2 regions of the Staphylococcus sp. IVB6214 genome follow, and region 2 is predicted to be linked to the other one. Evidence: riboswitches for the same ligand, from Rfam matches in the RefSeq annotation. Region 2 holds a riboswitch; the other holds the start of a gene.
What was found. A riboswitch is a leader RNA that binds a small molecule or an ion and turns the genes downstream of it on or off. The one in region 2 is predicted to bind FMN.

Region 1: it holds a riboswitch for FMN, as region 2 does, so the genes downstream of both, MUA51_RS05355 (ECF transporter S component) here and ribD (bifunctional diaminohydroxyphosphoribosylaminopyrimidine deaminase/5-amino-6-(5-phosphoribosylamino)uracil reductase RibD) in region 2, are expected to answer to the same signal.

Annotation. Positions count from the first base shown of each region.
Region 1 is NZ_CP094723.1:1,105,574-1,117,775, forward strand. It holds gene MUA51_RS05335 (LysM peptidoglycan-binding domain-containing protein) at 1-1,368, opposite strand, end outside; gene MUA51_RS05340 (RecQ family ATP-dependent DNA helicase) at 1,521-2,894, opposite strand; gene MUA51_RS05345 (helix-turn-helix domain-containing protein) at 2,887-3,834, opposite strand; gene MUA51_RS05350 (ferredoxin) at 3,940-4,188, shown strand; gene MUA51_RS05355 (ECF transporter S component) at 4,286-4,837, opposite strand; FMN riboswitch at 4,907-5,039, opposite strand; gene MUA51_RS05360 (ATP-binding protein) at 5,196-6,941, opposite strand; gene MUA51_RS05365 (response regulator) at 6,925-7,650, opposite strand; gene MUA51_RS05370 (pseudouridine synthase) at 7,865-8,605, opposite strand; gene scpB (SMC-Scp complex subunit ScpB) at 8,602-9,150, opposite strand; gene MUA51_RS05380 (segregation and condensation protein A) at 9,134-9,868, opposite strand; gene MUA51_RS05385 (DUF309 domain-containing protein) at 9,963-10,487, shown strand; gene xerD (site-specific tyrosine recombinase XerD) at 10,549-11,436, opposite strand; gene fur (ferric iron uptake transcriptional regulator) at 11,463-11,921, opposite strand; gene MUA51_RS05400 (NUDIX domain-containing protein) at 12,018-12,202, opposite strand, start outside.
Region 2 is NZ_CP094723.1:1,421,250-1,433,451, forward strand. It holds gene MUA51_RS06835 (proline dehydrogenase) at 1-628, shown strand, start outside; gene ribH (6,7-dimethyl-8-ribityllumazine synthase) at 685-1,146, opposite strand; gene ribA (GTP cyclohydrolase II) at 1,162-2,343, opposite strand; gene MUA51_RS06850 (riboflavin synthase) at 2,372-3,001, opposite strand; gene ribD (bifunctional diaminohydroxyphosphoribosylaminopyrimidine deaminase/5-amino-6-(5-phosphoribosylamino)uracil reductase RibD) at 3,006-4,052, opposite strand; FMN riboswitch at 4,232-4,372, opposite strand; gene MUA51_RS06860 (FAD/NAD(P)-binding protein) at 4,597-6,084, opposite strand; gene sagB (peptidoglycan release complex glucosaminidase SagB) at 6,419-7,282, opposite strand; gene MUA51_RS06870 (hypothetical protein) at 7,481-7,702, opposite strand; gene MUA51_RS06875 (sigma-70 family RNA polymerase sigma factor) at 7,898-8,365, shown strand; gene MUA51_RS06880 (competence protein ComK) at 8,377-8,817, shown strand; gene MUA51_RS06885 (hypothetical protein) at 8,814-9,263, opposite strand; gene MUA51_RS06890 (transaldolase) at 9,370-10,080, opposite strand; gene MUA51_RS06895 (hypothetical protein) at 10,250-10,552, shown strand; gene crcB (fluoride efflux transporter CrcB) at 10,574-10,939, shown strand; gene MUA51_RS06905 (fluoride efflux transporter FluC) at 10,945-11,286, shown strand; gene MUA51_RS06910 (nuclease-related domain-containing protein) at 11,332-12,202, opposite strand, start outside.

The sequences.
Region 1 (12,202 bases), 320 kb from region 2:
TTGATTTGCATATTGATTATTCGCATTTTGATTGTTTGCTGCATTTTGTGCTTCTTGTTCTTTTGCAGCTTTCTCTTTTTCGGCTTTTTCTTTCGCAATTCTTTGTTTTTCGGCTTTTTCTTTCGCAATTCTTTGTTTTTCAGCTTTTTCTTTCGCTTCCTGCTCTTTCGCTGCTTTCTCTTTTGCAGCTTTCTCTTTAGCTTCTTGATCTTTTTTCGCTTGTTCTTTGTCATTTTTATCAGATTGTTGTGTAAGCTGAGTATCGTTTTGACTTGAACCTTGATCTTGATTGAATAAATACATACCACCAAAAATCGCAACTGTTCCAAGAATTAAAATTGCTGCGATAATTGGGAGAATTCTCATTAAGAATCCACCGCCACCTGCACCATTTGATACAGATGTATTAGGTGTTTCATTATTTTTTGCTGAAGCTTTTGTTACACCCGCTCCCAAAGTTGCGGCACTCGCAGCAGCCGCAGCCTTCTTTTTACTGCCATTGTTCGCCTCTGATGTAGAATTAGTATTGGCGCTAGTAGCTTGTCCTTTAGAAGTAGCAGTCGCACCTGCACCGGTTGCTACACCTGCAGCCGCAGCTTTCTTTTTACTGCTGTTGTTCGCCTCTGATGTAGAATTAGTATTGGTGCTAGTAGCTTGTCCTTTAGAAGTAGCAGCCGCACCTGCACCCGCAGTTGCCACATTGTTCTTATCATCCTTGTTAGATGGTGACTTTGTATCAGAATGTGCTTTGTTACTTTGTTTTTTAGAAGAAGTAGCTAAGGCAGCACCGGCAGCAACACCAGCCGTGGCCGCCTTCTTTTTATTGTCTTTATTTGATGATGGCTGATCATCAGATTTGTTTTTTGTGTTGTGTGGTTTCGAAGCGGCTACACCACCCGCAACCCCTAAGTTATTTGTTGTGTGCTTTTTATCATCATTGTTCGTTGAATCTTTCGTTGCTTTGTCTTGCTGCTTAGAAGTGACAGCACTTGCACCAGCTACGACACCAGCACCAGCGACTTGTTTTTTCGTATCATGATCTGTTTGTTTCGTCTCTTGCTCTGATTGTTTTTTGCTCGTTTCTTGTTTGTCTGTTTCAGGCGTTTTAACTGGTTTTGAATGTTGTTCAGATTGTGTAGATTTTTCTGCTTCAACTGAATCAGTATGCTCTTTTACGTTATGCTGATTGCGGTCACGTTTTCGATGTCTTCTCTGTGTATTTCGTGGTGGAAAATGTTGCATGCTATTGTTGTCTGATGCATCTGTTTCTTTGCTCGATGTGTCATCAGCTGTTGATAGGTCTTCTTTAGTCGGATTGATTTCTTGGCGATTGCGTTCAAATTCATCCTTGAAATTATCTTTTGACACTTTCTTCATCCTTTCTTTTACGCTACAAATAGAAATATTAAATCAACTTCTAAAATAAAACGTGTGCGCATCTCCATTATTACTTTTTCAATACACTTCTTAATTAGATTATAGCCTGTTTAAAATTACGGTGTAAAGCATTGAGAGATTTATTAGAACAAAGTTTCTAATTTTTCTTCATAGGATATTTTTCGATATACCTTTTTTCTGTTTTTTTCATGTATTTGGTGGGATATTCCACATATGTCACAGCAGTTTCCATTCGTTTTTACAGACATATTGAAATAGCGCATGAGTTGTTGACGTCGACATGTTTGTATATTGGCATATTGCAGCATATGTTGGAGTGCTCTCACTTTTTGTTGATGATTTTGACGAAATATTTTTTGGAGCTTCTCGACTGAATAGCGTTGTGATAATACAGATAAAATGTCATGTTTCTCTTGATCAATCAATGTTCCCTGTTCAAATAAATGAATATCTTCTTCAATAATCTGGTGCGCTGTTGCAAGCAATTCTAATAAGTATTGGTCATCTTCTTGATATAGTGCGATAGCTTGACTTTGTTTGCCATCTCGTCCAGCTCGACCAATCTCTTGCAAATAACTCGAAGGACTATTGGATAAGTGGAAATGGATGATTGTACGGATATCTGGCTTATTCACGCCCATACCAAAGGCACTCGTTGCGACAATAATACGGATATCATTTTTTAAAAACTGCTGCTGAACAGTGTACCGTTCTTCATAACTTAAATCCGCATGGTAAATCCCCGTAAGATAACCCGCAGCATAGATTTGCTCTGCAATGTCCAAACATACTTTTTTAGATGAAACATATATAATCGTCGGTCCAGAAGTCGCGATTGTTTCTAAAATCCATTCGATTTTGTCTTGATATGACGTCATGTGCTCTACCGATAAAGAAATATTCGTACGATCCATATCAGATTGTAATAATGTAAACGTTCGTTTTGTAACAAATTCAATATCTGACTTCAAATGGCTTGTTGCAGTAGCGGTTAAACCTAATACAGGAATATGTTGGTATAAGTCTGTAACTTGATTAATTAACGCATAATGCGGTCGAAAATCAAACCCCCATTCAGATAAACAGTGTACTTCATCAAGAACGATTAGCCCTAATGTCAAGTTTCTTATACGATTCAAATGATGTGGTTGTAAGATGAATTCTGGACTTACAAATATAAAAAGTGCACTGTCCAGCTGTTGAAATGCCAGTTGGCGTTCACTTTGTGACATGCCAGAGTGAATGGAGACAACCCGTCGTTCGCCATTCATTTTCATCTGCATAACTTGATCATCCATCAGTGAAATAAGTGGAGAAATAATAAGTGTAGGTTGTTGTTTAATGTATGTGGGCAACTGATAACATAAGCTTTTACCACTTCCGGTTGGTAGAATACCTAAAGTATTTTCCCCATTTAGAACACTTTGAATCAACTCTTCCTGCCCTTGCCTGAACTGTGAGAAACCAAAGTACTGCTGTAACGCTGTTTTAAGCATGTAATACTCCTTTCGCAAAACCAATAATCGCCAACTTGATTTCAAAATAACTAAGATATTCAAAATGTGCTTTATAAAATCGGAGTTTTTGAAAAGGTTGTTGTGCGTAAAAAGCTAAAAAACTGTGAAAATCTTGCGTTAAATAATCATGATAATTCGTCAAATGATGTCGCATAAATAGGTCTAGAATATGATCATGGATTGTATTTTCAGTAAGCTGTGTTTGCTGTGCGACTTCAGAAACAGATAACCCTTGAAGTAAAAGAGACTTTGTCCGGAATAACGTGTAACTCAGTTGCTCAGTTGCTAGACATTGATGCAGTATTGGATAGGTTTCCTTTTCAGAAAGCAACTGATAAATAGTCAACAAATCTATGTAATGCGTGATAAACAATTGATCATCATCCATCTGATGGAGCTGTCCAACTTGCTTCATTGTATACATTGTTTCGTCATACCCGGTTAAAAAATAATGTGCGATACTTCCTGAATGTTCGGCATTCAATGTTTTGAACAGCATGAATATTTCTTGTTTTACATGTGTGTTAAGTTGTTGATTTTGAATCATTGTATAAATACCACGTACTCGTTGATGCGTTTCAGTATGAGATGTTAGTGGTGCAAACTTCATATTACCGTGTTGTGCATGTGACAATGTTTGAATCAGAAGTTGCAATGTAACAAAAGAATGTTGTAACATAAAGTATGTTGCAGTTGATGAGATAGGTAGCGTGATTTCTTCGTTCGTAGATGCCGTTACAATATTCTCATAATCATCAAATGATAAGTTAGGGACACACCCATAAAGACTCATTAGATTTAGAGATGTCGCATCAAAAAAGGTTTGATGCGTCTTTTTACCTATGATAATATTATATATGCTTTTTTGATTTTTGTTGGGGCTTGCGTGTTGATATATATAAGCAATGATTGATTTCATGTTGAACACCTCAATAATAAAACGTATATATTGAAAATTTAAGAAATCCAAACTACAATGAAATTATAATGTTAGTCTGGCACTTTGAAAAGGGAGGCGAAAATTTTGGCTAAGTATACGATTGTTGATATGGATACTTGTATCGCATGCGGTGCTTGTGGTGCAGCTGCCCCGGATATCTATGACTATGATGATGAAGGAATCGCTTATGTTATTTTAGATGATAACCAAGGCACAACGCCGGTACCAGAAGAACTGTATGAAGATTTAGAGGACGCTTTTGAAGGCTGCCCTACTGACTCTATCAAAGTTGAAGAAGAAACTTTTGATGGCGATGCATTAAAATTCGAATAATATAATTTATGCGTATTGTACACTACATTGCGCTAAATTTAAATAGATAAGCAAACAAAAAGCGGTGCACAATCACACCGCTTTTTGTTTGCTTATTTTATATTTTAAGGACGTGTTTTAGTCTTTTATATAATAAGATGAATAACAATGAGACGACAAACCCTTTTATAATATTAAAAGGTATGATACCTGCTGTGATAATGATTTTTAGATTTGTCGCAATATCTGCTAAATTCATAATCATGCCATACAAAGGCAAGAGTACAAAATAATTCATAATACTAAGTACGATTGTCATGATCAACGTACCTGCTGCCAGACCTATCAGCATGCCACGTGTAGATGGCTTGTAGCGATAAATACCATAAGCAGTGAGTAGCAAACTACTACCAGCAATAAAGTTCGCAACCGGTCCAACTGGATCAGCAAGATAGAAAAAGAAGTTCAATAAGTTTTTAATGAATTCAACGAGTATTCCTGCAATAGGTCCTAATGTAAATGTTGCAAGTAACGCTGGAACATCACTAAAGTCAAGTGTTAAATAAGGTGGTAAAAAAGGTAATGGAAATTTGATGAACATAAGGATCACCGAAATCCCACTTAAAATACCGACAATAATCAATTGTCTTGTTTGTTTCGATTGTTGCATGATTAAAATGTCTCCTTTTCTGACTTTCATCTTTCACGAATAGGAGGCATTTGCGCAACACAAAGAAACCTCCATCTTCTCCCATCCAGACTGTTACTGTCGGCTCTAGACTTCCACTAGATCAGCCATAAATAAAAATTTATGGGTCGCAGGCTTAAAAATTACTGCCGGTAGGGAATTGCACCCAACCCCGAAGATGAAATAATCAATTATTTTATTTATCATAAGTTTAACGAATCACATCAATAAATACAATATAGATGTTTGGCTAAGTCGTCACTAAAAAGGTAGCAAGTGACAAAAAACGCTCTTCTTATCGTTGTTCGAAAACGAAATAAGAAGAACGTTCTGTTTTGAATTATTCATTTATATGCTTAGGTAGTTGAATGGTAAAGGTTGTGCCTTTATCTACTTCACTTGTCACAGTGATTTTACCGTGATGAGCTTCCATAATCATTCGTGTAATAAAGAGGCCAAGACCTGTTCCTTCTTTCCCTCTTTTACGAGCAGCATCTACTTTATAGAAACGCTCAAACACCTTTTCTAAGTGTTCAGGAGAAATACCTACACCCGTATCTTTGACAGTTAAAATTTGATGAGTGTCAGTTTCTTCAGCTTGAATTGAAATAGTATCTCCTGGTCTCGTATAACGAGATGCATTATCCACAAGATTTGTCAGTACTTGTTCCATACGATCAAAATCATAATCCCATAGATCATTCATGATGCCATCTGTTTGGAAGTCTAATGTCAATGCCAGTTCATTGGCTTGTTGGCGATATTTCATCGACATTTTATGGATTAATTCCGACATCGGACGTACTTCTTTTGTGATGTTAATACCGTCTGCATCAATCTTTGCAACGTCTAGTAGCTCATTGACCAATCGACTTAAGCGTTTCGTTTCATCTAGAACAATGAGTAGAAATTCATGAATGTCTTCTGGTTCTGTCACGATTCCGTCTACAATGGATTCAGTATACCCTTGTAATAGTGAAATCGGTGTACGTAGTTCATGAGAAACACTAGCTATGAAATCTTTCTTCATTTGCTCCATGTGATGCTCTCGTGTCATATCTCTAATAATAACAACAAGGCCGCTTTCTTTATTAGATTGAATTTGATCGATATAACTCATGACCACAGCGTAATGTTTTTGATTAATTTCATATTCACGATATTCTGTTGTTTTGCTTTCAAAGGTATCGTTTATTTGCGTATCAAATAATACTTTGTGATCTAGATTCATATCGAGCATCATTTTGTGTGCCAAATGATTCGATAAGATAATATGTCGTTTATGATTAATGCCTAAAACACCTTGTGCCATAGAGTTAATCAATGTATCTCTAATATTTTTAGAACTGGTAATGTCATCAATATGATTTTGGATATTGTGACTCATCTGGTTAAATGCACTCGCAAGTTCACCAATCTCATCTTTTGTTTGGACATGTACTTGTTTGTCGTACCGCCCTTTTGCAACTTCCAGTGCTTGTTCTTTAAATTGACGCAGTGGATTTGTGATCCGAGTCGATAAAAAGAATGCGAAAATGGTCGTAATAATTAAGAAGATGACTGCAGTGATTAAAATAATAATTGCAATCACGTTATTCGTATCGGAAATACTTCTCAAATCCTCGTATATATAGATGACAGACTTATGACCTTCTTTATCTAACGTTGGATAGCCAAGCAGTAAATATGATTTCTTTTGTCCATCAAGCTTGATCGTTACATGTTTTATGACCTTTTTTTGCGTGAGTTTTATATTATTGAGATCTACATCTTTGTTAATAAACTTTAGCATCTCTTTTTTCTCTGGATGCTTCGATATGGCATTGTTTTTCTCTGGTAAGATGATGACGCCCTTACTACCTTCTAACAGCATCTCACTATGGTTAATCGCCATTTGACGATTCTCACTTTTTTCTATGATGGCACTAATACTTTCTGCGTTATTGTATAAAGATTGTTCTGTATTTTGCGTGAAGTAATATTGAATAAATGTAATCAGTGCTGCACTTAATAAAATTAAAACTGTCGTTACTATTAATATAATAGTTAACCACAGTTTTATTACGACGCTATTTAGTCGTTTCATCCGGTTGTGTAACCTCAAATTTATAACCTACGCCCCAAACAGTTTGAATCATAGATGCAGCTTCAGTTGAAACACGATTTAATTTTTCACGCAAACGCTTAACATGTGTATCGACCGTACGTAAATCACCATAGAATTCGTAGTGCCATACTTCTTTCAATAGCTGTTCTCGATCAAACACTTTATTTGGTGTTTTTGCAAGGAATATCAACAACTCATATTCCTTTGGTGTAAGGTTAACAGGTGTGCCATCTGCTAAAACCTTATGCGCATCATTATCAATTGTCAGATGCTCAAACTCAATCATATCACGAGCGTGTGGTTCGTTCTGTTCTGCAGTTGCAGATTGTGTACGACGAAGTAATGCTTTTAGACGCAGAACAACTTCACGTGGTGAGAATGGTTTGACAATGTAATCATCTGCCCCAGATTCAAACCCTTCAACACGGTTGTTCTCTTCACCTTTTGCTGTCAACATAATGATTGGCGTATCTTTTGTCTCACGAAGACGCGTTGCGACTTCTAGGCCATCCATTTCTGGCAACATTAAGTCTAACAAGATACACGCATAATCATATTTTGTTGCTAGTTCAAAGGCTTCACGACCATCGCTCGCCTCAGCCACTTCATATCCTTCTCTCTCAAGAAATAGCCTTAATAACTTTCTGATACGGTCTTCGTCATCAACGACTAATATTTCCTTAGTCACAAGACATACCTCCCACTTATGTTTAATTTAAACTCAATTCAATGCCTATTATATCATATTGTGATTGACACTTGATAATAAAATTAATAGTCTACACGCTTTTAAATTGATATTTTATTAATCTTGCATACCGATAGATTGGTGACATCTTTTGGGTATAAAAAAAAGTATCTCAACATACGATTGTAGTATGTGAGATACTGAATAATAATGATTATTGTACGCTACTTTGCGCCAGTTGACGTAAAGTTTTCACTTCATGCGGAGAAAGGACACGCCCTTCACCTGCACCAAGTGCTTTTAAAGTCAATGGACCGAATGTTATGCGAGAAAGTTTGTTCACTTTAAAGCCAAAATGTTCAAACATACGACGGACTTGACGATTACGTCCTTCTGTTATAGTTATCTCAACGAGCGATGTATTTTTCTCTTTGTTTTGTTTTTTAACTTTCACTTGTGCTGGTTGTGTTTTTCCATCTTCTAACACAATTCCTTTTTCGAGTTCCTTCACTTGTTCTCGCAAAATATATCCTTCAATCTTCGCAATATATGTTTTAGGAATTTTATATTTTGGATGAGTCATCAAATTTGTAAATTCTCCATCATTGGTTAAAAGTAATAAGCCTGACGTGTCATAATCAAGACGTCCAACAGGATAAATGCGCGTTTCTAAATCATCAAAGTAATCTGTGACGACTTTTCGTCCACGATCGTCAGAAACACTTGTGATGACTTGTGTTGGTTTATAGAATAAAATATACAACTTATCTTCTAGTTCTAATGGCACACCTTCAACTGACACTTCATCTGAAGGACGTACCTTTGTTCCTAACTCTGTAACTGTCTTACCATTCACCTGTACTTTACCTTCTTGTATTAAAGTCTCAGCTTTACGGCGTGACGTGTAACCACTATTTGCAATGCGTTTTTGTAAACGTTCTAACTCTTTACTCATATGTTGTTTTGTCCTTTCTGGTTAACAAGATTACTAAAAAATGATTCGATTTCTTCGGTTTCTTCGTCAGTTGTTGGTAAGTCATCGAGATGATTTAAGCCAAAAACATTTAAAAACAAATCAGTCGTGTATAACTGCTGCCCTCTGACATCGGGTTGTTGTTTCGGTTCGACCAATCCTTTGGCTATGAGTGTTTTCACAGGACCATCAGAAGCAATGCCTCGTATGAGCTCTATATCACTTCGTGTGACTGGCTGGTTATATGCTATAATCGCCAGCACCTCCATCGAAGCTTGTGATAACTTGGTAGAGACTTTATTCAGAATGAGTGATTCAATATAAGGTTCCATCTCTTTCTCGGTTGTCATTACATACGTATTGCCATACTTTTGGACTGTAAGACCCGGCAATGTTAGTCCTGACATTGCTTCTTCTAAAGTCGCTTCATCAATGTTTAACGAGCTGATTAACTGCTCCGCTTCAATGCCATCTTCTCCAACTGTATAAAGCAAAGCAGTAATTGCTGCATTAAGATTGTGTTCCATAGTTGACTCCTTTAGTGATTTGAATATTGTGAAATGCTTCAATTTGTTGTAGTTGTATCATGCCGGTTTTTGCCATCTCTAACAATGCTAAAAAGTATGTGACAACATGTTCTATTGATTCATTAAATGTGAATAAATCAAAAAATGTAACCGTTTCTCGTTGATCAAGTTGTTGATAGATGTGATCTGTTGATTGTTGAATCGTAAATGTTTCCTTTTGAATATCAACACTTTTTGGCTTTTTAAGTGCAATTCGATGCTTCATTTTTTGATAAGCAACGATTAACTTTGTCAGATCAATGTGTGTCCCTTCAGGAATTCTTTCTGTCAATTCGTATTTAGATAGGTCCGTTGCTGTTTTCGTATAGTAATGCGTACGTGCTTCTCTCTTATCATTCAACATCTCTGCATATTCTTTATAATTTTGATACTCTAATAATTTGCCTACTAATGCTTCACGTGGGTCTTCATCAATCAGTTCATCAGTTGAATGATCTGGAAGTAAAAGCTGACTTTTGATCATAAGCAGTTCAGAGGCCATCACTAAATATTCACTTGCAACGTTAATATCTAATTGTTTCATTGCATGAACATACTGCATATATTGTTCAGTCAATGCATTCATCGGAATATCATAAATATCGATTTCAAATTGTTGAATTAAATGGAGTAATAAATCCAAAGGGCCATTAAAGGCGTCTAATTTTACTTCATACATATTAAAGCCTCTCTAATTTTGCATGTTAAGTGCATCTTACCAAAAATTATTATAGCATGTTTATGAGTGAGAATAAATTTTTGGAGTGATTGTTGTGCAAGACGCACTATTAGCATTTTATTATCAGTTTCACACAAAGCAACACTATTTTTTATGTCATGATATTTTAGAAGATGCATGGAAACAACAAAATCACTATGCAAAAGATGACTTTGTTGTTAGTTTAATATTATTTGCGACAGCATCTTATCATTATCGCCGTCACAACTTACAAGGTGCGTTACGTACCTACAAAAAGTCTGAAAAAATTATCAATCAATATGAAGATTCAATCATTGCATCATTTGGTTTACAACCGAATGCACTTCGAACACAAATACAACAGTTATGCATCGACATTGAGCAACACACACCCTTTAGACCGATTGTGTTGCCATTGTTAGAAGAGATAAAGCAATCTTTAAAGGACACCTATACCGATTACATGGTAAATACGACCATTGTCGATACACCAGACATTGTGCATCATCATCGGCTTCGAGATCGAACACCTGTAATTGAAGCCCGTCATGATGCGTTAAGATTACGTCATGTGGACGATGATAACAACAAAGACTAGTAAACGAAAAGTGCCGTCGCAAACTTTTTGTTTACTAGTCTTTGAGTTTTATAGCGTTAACCTACGCTCTCGGATGATATGATTGATATATTTTACGAATCTGTGTACTGGAGACGTGAGTATATAGCTGTGTTGTTGAAATGTCGGAATGTCCAAGCATTTCTTGTACTGCACGCAAGTCAGCCCCATTTTCTAACAGATGTGTCGCAAATGAGTGACGCAATGTGTGCGGAGTTAAGCGTTTCGTTAAACCAGCTTTAACACCTACTTGTTTGATCATTTTCCAGACGCCTTGTCGTGATAATGGTTTACCGTGTAGATTGAGAAATAACACATCGGTGACTGTTTTTTTAAGTAGTTGTGGGCGCACTTCTTCAAGGTAGTGTGTCAAATATTGAATAACTGTTTCTCCAAGTGGGATAATTCGTTCTTTATTCCCCTTACCAAACACTTTGACAAAGCCCATCACTAAGTTGATATCTTGTATTTCAACAAAGATTAATTCGGATACACGCATACCTGTCGCATAAAGTAACTCGAGCATGGTACGGTTGCGATAATCATTTGTTTTACTTAAATCGAAAGAAGATAATAATTTATCAACCTCATCGATAGATAACACATCTGGTAACTTTCGTTCATATTTTGGTGTCGTAATCAGTACAGTTGGATCTTGAGAAGTGTATCGTTCTCGTAATGCGAATTGATGAAAGCTTCTTATGGTGGAAGTGAAACGTGCAATTGACTTAGCCGAATGGCCTTCATCATGACGCTCAGCAAAGCATTGTTGTATGATATCCCGTGTTACAAAATCTAACTGCCCCACTTTTTGTGATTTTAAAAATTCGATATATTGGTTTAAGTCACGGCGATATGCAGCAATCGTATTTGCAGATAAGCCCTTTTCAAGCTGTATAAATCTTAAATATTCATCTCGGACTTCTTCCATACTATGACCTCGATTCTCATAGTTTCCTATGCGTCTGCGCCTTTACCTGCTTGTTGACATGTCTTACAAATGCCATGAAAAGTCAATCGGTGGTCTAAAATTTTAAAGTCAAATTCATTTTCCACACGTTCTTCAACTTGAGGCAATAAATCTTCGTCAATTTCATCCACACGACCGCATTCCATACAAACGAGATGATGATGGAAGTGTTTAGAACCTTCTTTGCGCAAGTCGAAACGAGACACGCCGTCACCGAAGCTTACCTTGTCAACAACTTTAATATCCGCTAATAGTTCTAAAGTTCTATATACAGTCGCAAGTCCAATTTCAGGGGCTTTTTCTTTTACTTTCAAATACACATCTTCTGCACTGAGGTGGTCTGCCTCATTCTCGATAAGTACACGTACGGTTGCTTCACGTTGGGGTGTCAACTTATACGATGATTGCTGCAATTGCTGCTTCACGCGATTAAGTCGTTCTTCCACGGCAGCTTCACTCCTCTACTGATAATTAAAATTAGTATTGTTTATATGACTATAAAATACCAGTAAATGAGAAAAAAAGCAATCATTTCATCGTTATTATTTAGAATGATTATAAACTGATAATACGTGTTGGAAAGCAATTAAAGTCTTCGCATCATTGATTTCACGGTTTTTTACAGCATTTTCTATATCTGATAATGAATAAAGAATTGTCTCAACAAATTCATCATCATCTAAATTCATTTCTCCTTTTACAATATCATCTGTAAAATAGATAGATA
Region 2 (12,202 bases):
GCAAGCAGCTGAATATGATCAAATGCACATTAACTTTGATACGGAAAAATATGATAGCTTATCAGATATTACACACACACTTGATCAATTAAAATCAGAATTTTCAAATGTAGGAACAGTCATTCAAGCATATCTATTCAAGGCAGATGAACTTATCGATAAGTATCCAGACTTACGCTTACGTTTAGTAAAAGGGGCCTATAAAGAATCTTCACATATTGCTTACCAAACACGTGAAGAAATCGATGACAATTATATTCGTTTAATTGAAAAACGACTACTAAATGCGAAGAACTTTACTTCAATTGCAACTCATGATCACAATGTAATCAATCATGTGAAGGCATTTGTTGAAGCAAATCAAATTGACAAATCAAAATTTGAATTCCAAATGCTATATGGATTCCGTTCTGAACTTGCAGAATCTATTGCGAAAGAAGGCTATAACTTTACAATTTATGTCCCATACGGTGATGATTGGTTCGGTTACTTTATGAGACGTTTAGCTGAGCGCCCACAAAACTTGGCGCTTGCCTTCAAAGAATTCGTTAAGCCGAAGCCACTCTTTATTATAGGTGCCCTTGGCTTGTCAGCATTATTGTTGGGCAGAGGTAACAAAAAGAAATGATAGTATAAAACGACCCTTGGAGCTTTGAATACTTCAAGGGTCGTTTTTCATTCATATTATCCAATTGCTTTTAATAAGTTTGCCATTTCAATTGCACCAACTGCAACTTCCGCACCTTTATTGCCTGCTTTCGTACCTGCACGTTCAATCGCCTGTTCAATGTTCTCAGTTGTTAACACACCGAAAATCACTGGAATACCTGTGTCGTCGCTTGCTTTTGCAATGCCCTTCGCCGCTTCATTACATACATAATCGTAGTGTGTAGTTGCCCCACGAATCACACATCCTAGCGTAATAACCGCATCGTATTTACCTGATTGTGCCATTTTCTTAGCAACGATTGGTAACTCGAATGCACCCGGTACGTATGCAACATCTATTTCATTTTCATCAACTTGATGACGTTTTAACGCATCTAATGCACCATCCAATAAGCGACCTGTAATAAAATCATTAAAACGACTTACTACAATCCCAATTTTTAAACCGTTACCTACTAATTGTCCTTCAAAGTTCATTTTTTATTCCTCCAGTTATATTAAATGTCTCATTTGAGTTTTTTTAACTTGCATATAGTCATGATTATGTTCATTTGTTTCCGTTATAACAGGAATGCGTTTTGCCATTGTAATGCCATAATGTGCTAATCCTTCAAATTTTTCTGGATTGTTTGTCATCAAATTCACAGATGAAATACCAAAATATTTCAGAATTTGTGCTGCATTATCATAATCACGCATATCTGGTGCAAAGCCAAGTGCTTCATTCGCCGAAACAGTATCATGACCTTGTTCAATTAATTCATATGCTTTCAACTTATTCATCAATCCAATACCACGACCTTCTTGCGGTAAATAAAGAACCATTCCACCGTGTTCATGAATATATGACATCGCAAATTCTAATTGTTCACCACAATCACATCGTGCACTATGGAAGATATCACCTGTTGCACATGCAGAATGGATACGCACATTCATCTCATCGTGAATATCACCATTAACGACAGCAATCAATTCTGAACCGTCGATTTTTGATGTAAAACCGTACATATCAAATGTTCCATATCGTGTAGGCAATTGAACTTTTGCCTCTTTTTCGATAAGTGACTGTGTTGTTTTGATGTATGTGACTAAATCTTCAATAGTAATCATATATAAACCGTGTGTTTCTTTGAAGATTTGTAGGTCGTCACCTCTTGCCATTGTGCCATCTTCATTCATAATTTCACAGATTACACCTGCTGGTTTTGCACCTGTTAGTTTCGCAAGCTCAACAGCCGCTTCTGTATGGCCACGACGTCCTAACACACCTTGTTCGTGTGCAATGAGTGGAAAAACATGACCCGGTCGACTAAATGTTGCCGCTGATGATTGATCAGCAATTAATGCACGTGCAGTCTGTGTACGTTCAAATGCACTGATACCCGTTGTAGAATTGACATGATCAATGCTAACCGTAAAGGCGGTAGAATGTGGATCTGTATTATTTTGAACCATTGCATCAATCCCTACTTGTTCTGCAATTGTCCGATCGATTGGACAACAAATAAGTCCCCGTCCATAGCGAGCCATAAAGTTAATCGTGTCATCATGCATCCATTCCGTAATGGCTAGTAGATCTCCTTCATTCTCTCTATCCTGATCATCACAAACAATGATTGATTTACCATTTTTCAAAGCAATTAATGCGTCTTCTATTTTATCAAAATGCATATTAACCCTCCTTGAATACAATACGATTCTAAAAACCTGCTTTTAATAAATGATCTAAAGAAACACCATCATTTTGTCGCGTAATATTTTCTACATATTTGAACAGCATATCTGTTTCTAAATGTACAGGGTCTCCTTGTCTTTTCGTCGATAAGATCGTTGCTTTACGTGTTTCAGGAATTAAGTGAATATCAAAACTTGTCGCTTCTTTCTTGAAAACTGTTAAACTCACACCGTCCACAGCGATTGACCCTTGTGGAATCATTTGTTTAAGGATGTGATGCGGTGCTTTGATTGTATAGATCCATTCATTTTGAGACTGCTTAATATTAAGAATGACGCCTTTATCATCAACATGTCCTTGCACAAAGTGACCACCTAACCTACCAGTGGCAAGCAGTGCACGTTCCAGATTGACGGGTTGACCGGTAGACAGTTCAGCTAAATATGTTTTGTTTTCTGTTCCCATGATGACCTGCACAGTAAACGTAGATGAATCAAATCTCACAACTGTTAAACATGTGCCATTCACACTAATAGAATCACCAATATTCATATCGCTTAATATCTTCTCACATTGAATCGTTAATTCAGTCGTAGGGTTTTGTTTTTTTATTGATTGAATAGTGCCAACTTCTTCTACGATACCTGTGAACATGACATCACTTCCTTTTCATTTGTAATTTGATGTCAGTATCTATCATTTCAGAGTGGACAATTTCAAAATTTGTAAGTTGGTCAAGTGGCGTTACACCATCTGTTTGAAAATATTGATATTTCCCTTGACCACCTATTATTTTCGGGGCTAAATAAAGGATGAAGGTTGAAATAAATTCGAAAGTTAAAAATTGTGAAGTTAATTTTGGTCCAGCTTCTACAAGAACACGACCAAAACCTTTTCTATATAAATCGTGTAAAACAGTTTTTACATCTGTTGATGATAGATGTACGACGTGTACATGGTCTAATGGCGACACCAATGACTCATTGTCAGTATATATGTATACTGGCGCTAGTTGATCATGAAACATTGCTGCATGCCAATCGATATGACCTGAACGTGTCATAACGATACGCGCTGGATGACGTCCTTCTGGCAATCGTACAGTAAGGCTTGGATCATCCGCTTCTAGTGTACCGTTACCTGTAATAATGGCGTCATGCGTATGTCTCAGTTGAAACACATCACTTTTGACAGCTTTTGACGTAATCCACTGACTTTGTTGATGATCAGTTGCCTGCTTACCATCTAAACTCGCACTTACCTTTACAGTCACGATTGGTACTTCAGTCGTTTTGGATGCAAAAAATGATGCATATAACTTATCTGCACGTGGGTGTGGCGTATATTGAACGTCAATACCCTTCTCTGCCATCATCTCATGTCCCGTTGCGGGTAGCGTGATATCTCTTGCAGCGTATACAACTCTACGAATACCCGTTTCAATAATCTTTGCGGCACATGGCGGTGTTGCACCATAATGCGAACAAGGTTCTAAAGAGACGTATATTGTTGCGCCTGCTACATTTTGAGCACCTGCCATATCAATCGCTTGAATTTCAGCATGTTTGTCGCCCTTTTTAAGATGTGCACCTATCCCTATGATTCTGCCATCTTTGACAATCACTGCACCAACGGGTGGATTGACACCAGTTTGTCCTTCTACCATCTCAGCTAAACGAATCGCATATTCTAAATAATATTCCATTGTCATCACCTCAAATCAATAAACAAAAAACCACTCGAAAATTTTTAGATTCGAGTGGTCGGTTTTATACTTATTCTGTATATCAAAATACAGAGATAAATTCAGTAAATTTGCCATCACAAAATAAGCAGTAGCTTCATGTTGTAAAAACACAAACTATGCATGTCATGGTCTACTGATCATTCTTCCTCCCATCCAGACTTTTACTGTCGGCTCTAGATTCTCACTAGATCAGCCATAGAGCACAAATCAATGTTCTCTACGGGTCGCAGGCTTAATTTACTGCCGGTTGGGATTTCCACCCAGCCCCGAAAGAATATCATAATGAAATTGTTTGAGATTCAAGATACGACACAGCCGTTGTTCAATGACAACAACTGTTCGATTTTAGCTTAACGCATTTTAACAATATTGACAATTAATTTGCAAGCGTTATTTTGTTGAATTATTTTATGATTTCATAACAATTAAATCACAGTTCTAACAAATTCAATCATATTGCCAAATTAATATTGTTGCCATAAGATATATTCAGAAATGATACCTATTCAATATCATATGATTTAGTCAGTTGCATATAGAGTTGTGCCACGCTATTCACAGCTTGCTGAACAATCATTGTGACACCATTACGTTCAAAATTAACACCATTCGTCATCTGACCAAATGCACGTAAGTTCGATAAGGTTCCATAACGTGGGCTTATGACTTCGTTACTTTCTGGTACGATTTGAATACCACCAATCGGATGTGCTTGAACAATTTGTTTATTTGCCATATTTAATAATAAACCATCTGACGCATCTAACTGACTCAACTTTTTCTTAGGTCCTGTTGCATTTATGATGACATCTACTGTCATATCTTGTTGGTTTGATTCAAATTCCAATTGGTAATGACCATTCAAACGTGCTACTTTTTCAAGCCCTGCGTATACTTCTAATTGACTACTTTCAATCGCATCAATAATAAATTGTGCGGTATCTCTTGGCATCGGATTCATATTCTCTTTGAAATATTGATAATAACGTTCGAGAAATAATTGCTGGTCATCATACGTTAAACTATTCCATATCCAGTTCATATTATCTTTAAGTTCCATTAGAAAACTTTGTAGCAATCCCAATGATTCCGGATGCGCCAAATCATATTGCAAATCCCTTACAACATTTCCTGTTCGTCGATGAATTAAAGTTTTAAACGGTATGTTTAAAGCATCGCATTCTTTTTTGAACAGTGCTTTCAGAATACTCAATGGGATAGTCCCCATATGATTTTGTTTAATCTCATCGAAAGTTTCTCTCGTCATATACTGCAAAGTTACTGTGATCATCTCACCACGTACACTTGGTAATTGCCCGCCTCGACTTGCCAAAACAAGTGTTTGATCGTGATGCTTCAATACATAACGTATTACGTCTAAACTAGCCAAACCAGTACCAATGACAGCTATTTTGTCTCGCTCGCTAACATCATCTAATGCTCGATTTGCTGGATATGGTTCATAGATATACTTCGGACTTCCCTTCAAGTCATATGGATCATTGTATGAGAATGTCCCTGTTGATAGAAAAACATAATCATAAACAGCACTGCGGCTATCATGTTCATCAGTCTGTACAATTATTTTTTTCACTGAAATTTCTTTCTCTTCTTCAACCACACCTATCTGTGTCACTTCATGTGGAATGACATGAATATTGTCATAACGCTTCACGTATTGATCAAGATAACTTTTCATATAGTGCCCGAATACATAACGCGGCAAATATTCAGCATCCCCATAATCAAAATCATCTTGCGACGTATACCACTCTCGAAATTCTTTTATATTATCAAGGTTTAAAGACAACATGTCGACTGGGACATTAATCAGTAAATCTTCACTATCATTTTGAAAAGGTTCTCCTTGCCCCATGTTCTTTTTATTGTCGTAAATATCCACTTGTAAATGTTCAAACATCTTATGCTTTACTAGCTGTCTTAATACACTGACACCTGCAGTCCCCATTCCAACTATTGCTACTTTCATTATTATCACCTTCATTATTTCATTTCATCATGTTATACCCTATTTTACGTCAAATTGTACATCATTAGGTGAATAGTATTTCTCTCCATTTTGACAACAAATATCTCATGTTATACTGGAGAAAGATTTGGGAGTGAGACAATGATATCTTTGTTAAAATTATTTTCTATATCACGTCCACCTATTTATTATACAGAACAATAAAAATGCGAGGTGTTCTCATGTTAAAATTTTTATTTAAAGTTTTGATTTCAACGGCTATCTTGTTTTTTACACTTGGACGTAAAAACAAAGCGCAATAAAGCTTCTATCGCTTTATTGCGCTTTGTTACTATTAATAGTTATGACCGTCCTTATGTTTTGAATCATCTTTGTAGACATACCAGTTAAAGTATTTACCTTCTGTCTTCAAATCTTTATAGAAATCAGCAATAATGGTCGCATTACTCTTTGCCCAGTTAATATCTGTCGCATACTGATGTTCACCCGGATCTTTTGGATTCCATCTCATACTGTACAAAGTATTTTGATCTTCATGAGATAAGTAATGGTCGTGAATAAACTTCGCTCCACCATCAATCGCTTTTTCAGGTGTATCCCATCCTTGCTTCTTCGCATATTCAGCACCTGTTTTAATCGGATCTTCATCCAATGCACCGACACCGTAGAAGTTGTAATACTTCTTACCATCAATCTCAACACCATTTGATAACTCGGATACAACTGAACCCGTTTCTAAGAGCGCATGTGAAATCAAGTAAATCTCATTCACATGTTGTTTTTTTGCTGCTTTGATGAAGTCATCAGTATGATTTAAAAGGGTCGGATGTTCATATAGCATGCGCTTGATTCTGTTTTTATCAATCCCTTGATACTTGGATAGATCTAAAAATTGATACTTTTGGCGTTTATCATCCATGAATACAGAACTATCCATTGCTTCTTTGATTTCAGCGTCTGACGCATCTCGCCAGTTCGTATTATCTTTATTTGAAACTTGTTGACTTGTATAATTGTTAATCTGTTTTTTTGCGGCTGCTTCCAATGTTACATCTAATGTTTCCACTGATTCAACTTGATCAACTGGTTCAAAAAATATTTGATCTTTTATCATGTTGAAAAACGTATAGGCTGCTAAAACAGTGATAACAAAGAAACCCACAATCACTAAGATTGAACTTTTGTTATGTTGTTTCATTGATACACCTCTTCAGAATGTACTGAGTAATCGTGATTACACACTCGAATACAAAGTTTAACATTATCTTATATTTTTCACAATTCGAATGGGTCGTTGTCACATATTCATAAAAGAACAGTAATCTCTATGTAACTTTTTATCGCTCACTGTACCATCTCAACTTTTAAATAGATGACCGCTTCACATTTCAATTCGTTAATAAGGTCTCTGATAATCCATTAAAATATAACTCATTGCTTGTGAACGACTTTTATAATAATACGGTGTTAAATCAATTGTTCCCTCTATCTCACCATCACGGTACATCATTTCTCGTTGAATATTATTAATCATAATAAAATCAGCATTGTCACGAATCTTATCTAGATCTTCGTTGCGTGCAAAGAAATGTACCAAGTTGAAATGTTCATAATCCATTATGATTCCTCCATCTATCCCGTAGTAAAAATATCAAAATCCGTAGAAATGCACCTTTTTATATTAATTTTAAGCGTATTTATTGGTAATAATCAATGTTTAAATCATAAAATAGCATATATAGACAAATGCAACAATTTTTAAGCTGTGGTAATAATGCTTTGACCGGTCAAAAATTCCAAGGAGGTCATCAATTTGAACTTTGATGATATTTTTCAACGCTATCACAAATATATTCATTATTTGTTGCATGCCTACCATATCCGCTATCATTACGACGACTATTTCCAACTTATGTTAATAAGACTTTGGGAACTCCACTTATCTTTTGATACGACTCGTGAATCAAGTCTTCATGCTTTTATTACGTATCGACTTAAATACTACCTTATCGACCTTTTGCGTAAACAAGATCGCCTTCCCCAATTAGAAAATATCGATATTGCAACAGAACTGGCAGCCTACGAGAGTGATCTAATCTTTTCGATTAAACAATGGTCATTGAAACTGCCTTATATGCATCGTCATTGGCTTTATCTCTATCTTCAAGGCTATACACAGTTAGAAATAGCATCCATTCTGAGTCGTTCTCCCACATCTATCAAAAATTATAAAAAAGCGACCTTCAAAGCATTGCGCCATTCATATTTCAACCAACACTAGGAGGATACGCTGTGCAAACATATTCAAATATTGCCTTTGAAACATTATTATTTATTAAGACATCTTCTCAGATAGATCAACGTCTTGAGTTATACTTTTTGACGCATAAAACACACACTACATTAGCTTTATCTAAATTAATGAAGCATATTTTAAAGTCTCACCATAAACATCATTACACACAAAAAGAACTGACACATCAATATCTCGGAACACATCAACTCACTCCGATATACATCTCACCGCAGCTCATATTATGCCCCCTACAATCACATCGTGCACCTATCCAATATATCATCAATATGTCTCACGTAATTGGCATGTCTTCTCAAAAGTCTGATACAATTATTGTCTTCAAACAAAATCATCGAATTACAGTGCCTTATCCATTAACTGTATGTTTAAAACAGTGGAAAGCAGCACAAATACTCTCACAAGTCCCCGATATTTAGTTTACTTTATTGAACTTATAATCCACTAAACGCTTTGTAAAATATGCGTTCGCTATTTTCATCATTATAATGCCAAGAACCATCAATACTAAGCCACCTACTAGAGCAGCAATCACGGTGCCGATTGACAATGACACTTGCGGATGAATAAAATAGTTGACTGCATTTAAACTCAACAGCATCCCTGTAATCAGTACACCGAGTAAGAAGATATTTCCGATAAACAACCCTAACAGCGATGCATACAAATGCCCTGACCCTAGAACTCTCGATTTAAAAATATATTCTTTCAAATAAAAGCTCGCAAATCGACCTGGTGTTTTAAATTTTTCTTGAATACTAGCAATATGTTCATCTGCAAGTAATTCTGCTAACTTTGCCTTCTCTTTACGACTTAAATACCATAATTGTTTTTCTACTTTATATTTAAATACTTTGTGCTCCATCTTTAACTCCTTCTCTATATGATGTTGACTTCAATCATCACACAAAAAAATAGGAGCGACAAGTACCAATTTCATATTTGTTGGTACTTTATCACTCCCATCACATTTATAGGATGCTTAAACCTGAAGTTTGAATATCTTTCGCAAATCCTTTTACTGTATCAACAGATAATGATTCGATGTCACGACCAATATTTGATACTTTTTTCACAACATCAGCAGGACATGTAATAATATCTGCACCAATTTCATCTGCTTGAATAACATTATATAATTCACGGCAACTTGCCCATAATAGTTTGACACCCGCTTTACTATGTGTCACACGAACAGATTCTTTCATCAATGGCAGTGGATCTACCCCTGTATCTGCAATTCGTCCAGCAAAGACTGATACATAAGTCTCTACGCCTTCTGTGACTGCTTCAGTGATGGCTTTGACCTGTTCGATTGTGTAAACAGCTGTAACGTTTAGTTTCACACCTTGGGCTGATAACTTTTCAATCAGTGGTAACATTGATTCGCCTTTTGTATTCACAATTGGAATCTTCACAAAAATATTTTCCCCAAATTGTTCAATGATTTGCGCTTCTTTTTCCATTGTTTCCATATCATCACCGAACACTTCGAATGAGATAGAAGCATCTGGAATTGCTTGTACTACATCTTGAGCGAAGGCCTTATAGTCTTTGACGCCAGCTTTAGCCATTAAGCTTGGATTAGTTGTAAATCCATCAACTTCCTTGTTTTGATATGCTTGCTTCATTTGTTCAATATCTGCACCATCTGCAAATACTTGTACATTTAAATTCGTCATAAATGTGCCTCCTATTGTTTCTACATTATATTTATATTAAAGTTATACCATTTTTCTATTATTAAAGGCTATTGTTAAGCTTTACTTCCATAGAAAATATAGAAATGGTGCTTTATTCTTCGTCGTTAAATATGCTATTATTACAAGCGATAATAAAGGAGGCAGTTCCATGTCCAAATCGAAAAAATACTTTTACTTAACCGTGATATTCATCATGATAAGTTTTTACTTCAATACACAAAACCCGATACTCAACCACCAATTTGACTCGATCGTAAAAATTATTATTGCGAGCAGTGTGATTAATGCAATTATACTTATTATTGCGATACAATTCGCCGACAAATCAGTAAAGTATTTACCCGAAAAGAAAAGCTGGATTCATCGAGCAGCCAAAAGTTTACCTTGGATACTACTTTTTGTTTTAATCTTCCATCTTATCACTGCAATCCGAACTTTTGGCATTATTTAACGTAAGAGGAGCGACAAGTCTTTGAAATATTTCATTATTTTTGTTGGTGGAAGTTTAGGTGCCTTATTGCGATATACACTATCCTATCTACCGTATTTCCATCAATTGCCTATTGGGACGTTTATCGCCAATCTTTTAGGTGCCTTTTTGATGGGGTTCATAACTGCCTTAACGACGCAATTATTCTATAAGTATCCATTCATTAAAAAAGGGATTGCAACAGGTTTTGTCGGTGCTTTTACAACATTTTCTACCTTTCAATTTGAATTGAACGCATTATTTGAAACACACGCTTGGTACTTGTTAATATCTTATGCTTTATTCAGCTATGTTGGTGGTATGTTATGTTGCTTTTTAGGATATCGAATCGGGGTGAGACCACTTTGACAATTATGATGGTGCTACTTGGCGGTGGCATTGGAGCAATATTGCGTGCAATCATAACAGATATCATTGCGTATGTGCATCGGTCATCGTTCCCTATCGCAACTGCAGTCATCAACCTTATTGGAAGTTGTTTCATCGGTATGCTCGGTGGCATATTGTTGTCATCCACACCAGCATATACATTCTTTATCACAGGTATACTCGGTGGTTTTACGACATTTTCGACTGTACAACTTGAACTTGTACAATTAATGGAAAAGCGCCAAAGCCTAACATTCATTGGTTATAGTTTATTACAATATATCGGCTGTTTTATCAGTTGTTACATTGGAACACATATCGTTTAAACTACAGAAAGCCTGTATGCTGTCATTGCAGCATACAGGTTTTTATTAGTTATATGATTCAATCTCTTCCATAATAGCTTGTAATTCGTTTACATCGTATTGGATACGACCATGGAATACATATTTGTTGAAGAATTCATCAAGTTGCTCAGGTCCAACAAGTACCTTCGTCGTACTTTGCGGTGCATAGCTTGATAATGTCACATCACCATCTTGTTTCGGATTGAAATATAAGATTGGCGTTGGCGTATATTTATTGTTTAGCTGACGTTGCAGCTTCTCTGCTACCGCTTCTAAATGTTCGATTTGCTCAGAATAATCAACAATAGAAAGTTTACGAGCGTTATCTTCACTCTCATCAAGCACGATTGTTTGTGGTGCTGTTTCATCAAGGTGTAGCGTTTTGAATACTTGCTCCATCATTGGATTGTCCGCAAATTGATTGCGACTAATCCCTTGATACACATGTCCTTTTAACAGTTGTGAATCGATGATGTATAAACCTGTGCGCGTTAATACTAAATGACTAATACGTGTAATATTGTCTAAATCATTTGTAGGCATAAAGATATTCGCCATAATATGCATATCTTCTGGTCGGATACGCTTCTCTCTAACGAGTCGTTCACGAATGCCAATCAAACGCATATCCGTCACGTATTCACTATTGTTTTTCGAAAAGACTTTTAATGCATCAATTTCTCTGTCTTTCGAAGCCACCATCGTTTCATAATCTTCTTTATGCTTTGTTTCCACTTTTTTCTTTTCAATTCTTACCTTTTCAAGTGCTTCTTGGTGTGACTGTGTTAATTTTTCTTCTTTTTCTTTGTATTGTGTTTCAATTCTTTGTTGTGCTTTCTTTTTGCGATTCAGTGCAACTAAAAACATAATAAAACAAATAACTGCAATCCCTACG